2 linked regions of the Lujinxingia sediminis genome follow. The protein of the gene in region 2 binds, or shares a complex with, the protein of the main gene of each other region. Links are inferred from orthologs where the notes say so. Each region holds a gene or a part of one and is shown on either strand. Other genes may lie near its edges.

Evidence for each region. Proteins that work in one complex are often made in the same cells at the same time.
Region 1: the proteins of groL (region 2) and metK are in contact, whole or in part, in a cryo-EM structure (PDB 8P4O), measured with the Escherichia coli proteins. The link is inferred for Lujinxingia sediminis from one-to-one orthologs.

The regions. Positions count from the first base shown.
Region 1 is NZ_SADD01000024.1:2,131-5,842, forward strand. The notes cover bases 248-3,245. They hold metK (methionine adenosyltransferase), read left to right. Parts: upstream 248-1,168; coding sequence 1,169-2,323; downstream 2,324-3,245. Other genes in these bases: miaB (tRNA (N6-isopentenyl adenosine(37)-C2)-methylthiotransferase MiaB), read left to right, coding at 248-1,026; EA187_RS19900 (ABC transporter ATP-binding protein), read right to left, coding at 2,362-3,147; EA187_RS19905 (FecCD family ABC transporter permease), read right to left, coding at 3,144-3,245. In the rest of the region: more of miaB, read left to right, coding at 1-247; more of EA187_RS19905, read right to left, coding at 3,246-3,712. UniProt on the Escherichia coli protein: Catalyzes the formation of S-adenosylmethionine (AdoMet) from methionine and ATP.
Region 2 is NZ_SADD01000001.1:517,409-521,095, forward strand. The notes cover bases 259-3,231. They hold groL (chaperonin GroEL), read left to right. Parts: upstream 259-903; coding sequence 904-2,559; downstream 2,560-3,231. Other genes in these bases: EA187_RS02120 (co-chaperone GroES), read left to right, coding at 504-794; EA187_RS02130 (serine/threonine protein kinase), read left to right, coding at 2,828-3,231. Outside these bases: EA187_RS02115 (glutamate-5-semialdehyde dehydrogenase), read right to left, coding at 1-228; more of EA187_RS02130, read left to right, coding at 3,232-3,687.

The sequences.
Region 1 (3,712 bases), on a different replicon or contig from region 2:
GTCATCGGCCCCGACGCCTACCGCCGCCTTCCGGAGCTTTTGGAGCAATGCCAGGAGGTCGACGCCGACCCGGTGATCGATGTGAAGCTCGACCGCGCCGAGACCTACACCGGGCTGACCCCGGAGCGCCGCCCGGGCATCAGTGGCTGGGTCACCGTGCAGCGCGGCTGCGACAAATTCTGCACCTTCTGCATCGTGCCCTTCGTACGCGGTCGTGAGCGTGGCGTCTCCCCCGAGGAGATTCTGACGCAATGCCGCGATATGGCCGCCCGCGGCTACAAAGAGGTCACGCTGCTGGGGCAGACGGTCAACTCGTACAAGCACGAAGACACCGACTTTGCCGACCTGCTCGAAGAGGTCGTGAAGGTCGAGGGCATTGAGCGCGTGCGCTTCACCTCGCCATACCCCACCGACTTTACGCCCAAGCTCATCGCGACGATGGCCAAGCACGATAAGATCTGCAACTACCTGCACCTGCCGCTGCAATCGGGCTCAGATCGCACGCTCGAAGAGATGAAGCGCCTCTACACCAGCGCGGAATTCTTCAAGCTCGTCGACGATATCCGCGCGGCCATTCCCGACATCGCCATGTCGACCGACATCATCGTGGGCTTCCCCGGTGAGACCGACGAAGATTACGAAGAGACGGTAGCCGCGCTGGAGCGCATCCGCTTCGACTTCGCCTACCTCTTCAAGTACTCCGAGCGCGACGGGACCTACGCCTCACGCAAGCTCCCGGACACGCTCGATGAGAAGACCAAAGGTCGCCGCCTGGCCGCGCTCATTGAGCGTCAGGAGGCCATCAGCGCCGAGATCTTCCAGAATCGCATCGGCACGACCGTGCGGGTGATGGTCGAGGGCGAGAGCCGCCGGGATGCGGCGGACCTCTGCGGGCGAAGCGATGATTTTAAGATGACGGTCTTCCCCAAACCCGAAGGTCGCGAATTGAAGCCCGGCGACTTTGTGAACGTGCGCATCACCGATGCCACCAGCCACACCCTCCTTGGCGAGATCGTCGAGGGATAAATCGGGTCGGCGCGAATAAACCCTTTTTTCGGGTGTTTCTTGCACCCGCTTACCCCGGCCCACCTCCACGCACGAGGTGGGTCTTTCACTCAGCGGCATTTTGAAGCCGCCTCGCTGCGAGAAGAAACGGAGAACCTTTACGATGTCCCAGAATTTCATCTTCACCTCGGAGTCCGTTTCCGAGGGGCACCCCGACAAAATCGCCGATCAGATCTCCGACAGCGTTCTCGACGCCATCCTGGCGCAGGACCCCAAGAGCCGCGTGGCCTGTGAGACGGTGGTCAACACCGGTCTTGTGCTGCTCGTCGGTGAGATCTCGACCCGGGCGACGGTCGACTATACGAAGATCGCGCGCAACACCATCGAGCGCATCGGCTACAAAGAGGCCCGTTACGGCTTCGATCATAAGAGCTGCTCGGTGATGGTGGCGCTTGATGAGCAGAGCCCGGATATCGCCCAGGGCGTCGACGCCGAGCATGGCGTGGTCAGTGAGCAGGGCGCCGGCGATCAGGGCATCATGTTTGGCTATGCCTGCGATGAGACCGACCAGCTCATGCCGATGCCGATCATGTACTCCCACCAGCTCGTCGAGCATCTGGCGCACGTGCGCAAGTTCGGTGGCATGGATTGCTTCGGCCCGGACTCCAAGAGCCAGGTCTCGGTGCGTTACGAAGAAGGCCGCCCGGTGGCGATTGACGCGGTCGTCGTGTCGACGCAGCACACCGAGGACATGACCATCGAGCAGGTCCGTGAAGCCGTCATGGAGACGGTCATCAAAAAAGTTCTCCCGGCGCATCTTCTCAGCCCGGAGACGAAGTTCCACATCAACCCCACCGGCAAGTTCGTGATCGGTGGCCCGGTGGGCGACGCCGGCCTGACCGGTCGCAAGATCATCGTCGACACCTACGGGGGCATGGGCCGCCACGGCGGCGGCGCGTTCAGCGGCAAAGATCCCAGCAAGGTGGACCGCTCGGCGGCCTACATGGCGCGCTACGTGGCCAAGAACCTCGTGGCTGCAGGCTTCGCCGAGCGCCTTGAGGTGCAGCTCTCCTACGCCATCGGCGTGGCCGAGCCGGTGAGCATCATGGTCAACACCTTCGGCACCGGCAAAATCGACGAAGAGAAGATCGAAGCGCTCATCCCGCAGTTCTTCGACCTGAAGCCGGCCGGCATCATTGAGAGCCTCGATCTGCTCAAGCCGGTCTACAGCGAGACGGCCGCCTACGGGCACTTCGGCCGCCCCCAGTTCACCTGGGAGCGCACCGACAAGGCCGAAGCGTTGCGTAACGCGCTCTAAGCCAAACTGCCTTAAGCATCAAAGGTGTGGCTGGCCACTCAGGCCAGCCACACCTGGCGCCCTTCCACCTCAACGCGGCGCATGGGCAGCTCGAATGCCTCGCTCACATCCTCATCGTTGAGCACGTCATCGGGCCGGCCCCACCCCAGCGCGCGTCCCGGTGCCAGCAGCAACACGCGGTCGAAGTAGCGATGCACGAGGTTTAAGTCGTGCAGCACCGCCACCGCCGCGCCCCCCCCCTCCACATGCTGACGCATCACCTCCAGAAGCCCGAGCTGATGACGAAGGTCGAGGTTTGCCGTGGGCTCATCAAGAAGCCAGAGCGGCGCATCGGCGACGAGCGCACGCGCCATCACCACACGCTGGCGCTCCCCACCGCTGAGCGAAGAGACGGGGCGATTCGCAAGCTCCTCGACCTCCAGACGCGCGAGCGCCTTAAGTGCGCGCTGCCGGTCTTCGGACGAGGGCAGGCTGAAGCGCGGGCGGCTGGCGTGCAGCCCCATCAACACAAGCTCCAGCGCGCTGAATTCAAAGACCGGCGATGAACTCTGGGGGACGACGGCCACCTCCCGGGCGACCTCGCGACGCGTATACTCCGAGAGCCGGCGCGCATGCAGCCACACCTGCCCCTGCTCGGCGGTGCGAACCCCGGCGAGTATTCGCATCAGCGTTGTTTTGCCGACCCCGTTGGGGCCGACGACCGCCCAGGCAACACCGGCCTCCACGCTCAAACTCACCCGCTCAAAAAGCGTGCGTTTCCCCACGCTTGCGCCCACATCATCGAGTCGCAGCAATGCCGGAAGTTCGCGTTTTTGCTGGCTCATCCCCACCCCGCATCGCGACGCAACGCCCGCCATAAGAAGTACAGAAACATCGGCGCGCCGATCATCGAGGTGAGCACGCCCACCGGCAGCGTTGTGCCCAGAACGCCAAAAAGACTGCGCGCGCTGACGTCGGCCAGCGTCAAAAAGGCCGCCCCGGCCAGCGCCGAGGTCGGCAGGAGCACCCGATGATCCGGCCCCACCACAAGGCGCATCGCATGCGGGACGACCAGCCCCACAAAGCCAATGATCCCCGAGAAGGCCACGCCCACCGCCACCGCGAAGCTGGCAAGCAGCAGGCAGACGCGCTGCACCTTCGCCACCTCCACCCCGAGGTAGGCGGCCTCTTCTTCGCCGATCGCCATCGCATTGAGGTCGCGGGCGTAGGCAAAGAGCGCGGTCAGACTCAGGCCGATCGCAGCGCTCACGCCCAGCATCACAGGCCAGGCGGTGCCCTCCACGCTGAGTGCACCCATCAGGTAAAAGAGGATCTCCTGGGCCTTCTGGGCGGAGACGACGCTCTGCAAGAACATGATCATCGAGGCGGCAAAGGCGTTAACGATCACCC
Region 2 (3,687 bases):
CAGGCGCAGGCGATCGATGAAGGACTCTTCCAGGCCATTGGCCCGGGCGGCTTCAAGGTCGGCCTGGTTGGCGCTGAGGATGGCCTCGGTGTGGGCGCGCAGCGCATCGGCCATGTGCGCAAGGGCATCATCGCGCAGGGCACCGGGCTGGCGAGCAAGCTCGCGGGCGGCTCGACGCACTCGGTGGGCCTGCTCGTTAAGCTGGGAAGGATCAAAAAGGTCGGTCACGGAGTACTCGCAAGAGTCGTTGGGTCAGAAGCTCAAGGCCCCCGGAGTGCGCCTTCGAATGAGGCTGTGCGGGGCTTGCGCACGGGACGATAGCGCTAACGGCGGCGTAATTGAAGGGGAAGCGCGGTGTGTCAAACTTTTCTGCTTGACTTGGTTAGGTCGGCGCATACGGTATGCCGCGTTAGCACTCCCCCCTTGAGAGTGCTAAGGAGCCGCATCGGCCCCTGTTTTCCAACACTCAACGTGTTTCTTAACCCATTCTACGAGGTGAAGCGATGAAGATTCAGCCCCTGTACGATCGCGTCCTGATCCAGCGCGTGCCCAGCGAAGAAAAGACGTCGACCGGTATCATCATCCCCGACACCGCCAAAGAGAAGCCCCTTGAAGGCATCGTGCGCGCCACCGGTAAAGGTAAGCCCGGTGACGACGGTAAGCCCGTCGCGCTGCAGGTCAAAGAAGGCGACAAGGTCCTCTTCGGCAAGTACTCCGGCACCGACGTCACGATCAACGGTGAAGAGCACCTGATCCTGCGTGAAGAAGAGATCCTGGCGGTCATCACCGACTGAGTCTCACTGCCTCCTCGCGCACCAGTACAGGGCGCGAGAGATGTACTGCGTATGAATCTGGCTCGCCGGATGCGGCGAGCAACCTAACCGAAATTTCAGGAGACAGATCATGGCCAAAGAGATCATTTTTGATACCCGCGCGCGCCAGCGCATCCTCAACGGGGTTAACACCCTTGCCAATGCTGTGCGCGTGACCCTGGGGCCGAAGGGCCGCAACGTGGTCATCGAGAAGAGCTTCGGCGCTCCGCTCATCACCAAAGACGGCGTGACCGTCGCCAAGGAGATCGAACTCGAGGACAAGTTCGAAGACATGGGCGCCAAGATGGTCAAAGAGGTCGCCTCCAAGACCTCCGACACCGCCGGTGACGGTACCACCACGGCGACTGTGCTGGCCCAGGCCATCCTGCGCGAAGGCACCAAACTTGTGACCGCCGGTCACAACCCGATGGAAATCAAGCGCGGCATCGACAAGGCCGTCGCCGTGGTGGTCGAAGAGCTGCATAAGATGGCCACCGAGACCAGTGAGCGCGGTCAGATCGCGCAGGTCGGCACCATCTCGGCCAACAACGACGACTCCATCGGTAACCTCATTGCTGAGGCCATGGAGAAGGTCGGCAAAGAAGGCGTCATCACCGTCGAAGAGGCCAAAGGCCTGGAAGACGAGCTGGAGTTCGTCGAGGGGATGCAGTTCGACCGCGGCTACCTCTCGCCCTACTTCGTAACCGACGCCGAGCGTATGGAAGCGACCTTCGACAACCCCTTCATCCTGCTCTTCGACAAGAAGGTCAGCTCGATGAAGGACCTTCTGCCCCTGCTGGAGCAGGTCCACGGTCAGGGCAATCGCCCGCTCTTGATCATCGCCGAAGACATCGACGGTGAAGCGCTGGCGACCCTGGTGGTCAACAAGCTGCGTGGCGTACTCAACGTGGCCGCGGTTAAGGCGCCGGGCTTCGGCGACCGCCGCAAGGCCATGCTTGAAGACATCGCCATCCTCACCGGTGGCAACGTCATCAGTGAAGAGCGCGGCATGAAGCTCGAAGCCGCCACCCTTCAGGACCTGGGCACCGCCGGCACCGTGACCATCACCAAGGACTCCACCACCATCGTCGGTGGTCAGGGCACCAAGGATGCAATCACCGGCCGCGTCAACCAGATTAAGGCTCAGATCGAGTCCACCACCAGCGACTACGACCGCGAGAAGCTCCAGGAGCGCCTGGCCAAGCTCGTCGGTGGTGTGGCCGTGATCAAGGTCGGCGCCCAGACCGAGATCGAGATGAAGGAGAAGAAGGCCCGCGTTGAAGACGCCCTCAACGCCACCCGCGCTGCCGTCGAAGAAGGCATCGTCCCCGGTGGTGGTGTGGCCGTGCTGCGCGCCTCCAAGGTGCTCGACGGCCTTGAGCTTGAGCGTGAGCAGGCCTTCGGTGTCGACATCGTGCGCCGCGCCGCTCAGGAGCCCATCCGCCAGATCTCGGCCAACGCCGGTGTGGAAGGCTCCATCGTCATCCAGAACGTGCTCAGCAAGGATGGCAACTACGGCTATAACGCCCGCACCGACGTGTACGAAGACCTCGTCCAGGCCGGCGTCATCGACCCGGTGAAGGTGACCCGTACGGCGCTTCAGAATGCGGCCAGCATTGCCGGTCTGATGCTGACCACCGAGGCGATGATCGCCGAGAAGCCCAAGGCTGGCGACGACGACGCCGGTGCTGCTGGTATGGGCGGCATGGGTGGTATGGGCGGCATGGGTGGCATGGGCATGATGTAAGCCCTGTGTGCGTCGGCTCCGCGTTGAGTGCAACGAGAGCCCACGCCACCCCCGACGCCTTAAAGCGTTGAAAGGTCCGCCCCCCGTGAGATGCTCGCGGGGGGCGGTTTTTTTATGGGCGCATTTGCGCCAGAAGGTCGCGCTGTGGTCTCGCGTCAGCCTTGAACTCCTTCCACAAGGAGGCGATGGACCGTGGGGATCTCGGGTGCTAGATTCGTGCACCCGCGGTCCTGCGGGTGCACGTGGTGTGTTGAGCCAGAGAGTTTGCATGTCCCACCCAGAAGCTGAGACCCGGGCGTTTCGTGAGCTGCGCGCCGGGGTTCTCTTTGAAGGAAAATACCGCATTATGCGGCCGCTGGGGGAGGGGAGCTTTGCCACCGTGGTGCATGCGCGTCATGAGGTGATGGACCGTGATGTGGCGCTGAAGTTTTTGCGTCCCGAAGTGATGGCGGCTCACCCCGAGGTGGCCGAGCGTTTTATCACCGAGGTGCGCGTGGCCAGCCGCCTCAAAGACCCGCATACGGTGGCGATCTTCGACTTCGGGACCACCTCCGATAGCATCCCCTACATGGTGCTGGAGTACGTCGATGGGCGTACCCTCGATGAGGTTATTGAAGCGCGGGGGGCGTTGGGCAAGCGCCGATCCATGGAGTGTTGCCTGCAGATCCTGGCAAGTCTGGAGGAGGCCCACGCCCATCATGTGATTCACCGCGACTTGAAGCCGGCCAACCTGATGGTGGGGCGCACCGCCCGGGGGGGCTGGACCGTTAAAGTGCTGGACTTCGGGGTGGCCAAGCTGGTGGAGCGCGCCGGGGAGACGATTCAGACGAGCTCCGGGCGTCAGTCCACACAGTTTATCGGGACGCCGCGTTATATGAGTCCTGAGCAGATCCTGGGTCAGAAGGTCAGCGCCTCAAGCGACCTGTACAGTCTGGGGCTGATCTTTTTCGAGATGTGCACCGGCCGGGCGTGTATCGCCGAGACGAGTGTGGCGAAGGTGGCGCGCTTTCACCTGGCGGAGGAGCCGCTTCCGCTCCATGGCATTGAGGAACTGCCGGAGGCGCTTCAGGCCATCATTCACCGGGCGACGGCGCGTCACCCGCAGGCGCGTTACGCTTCGGCCCGGGA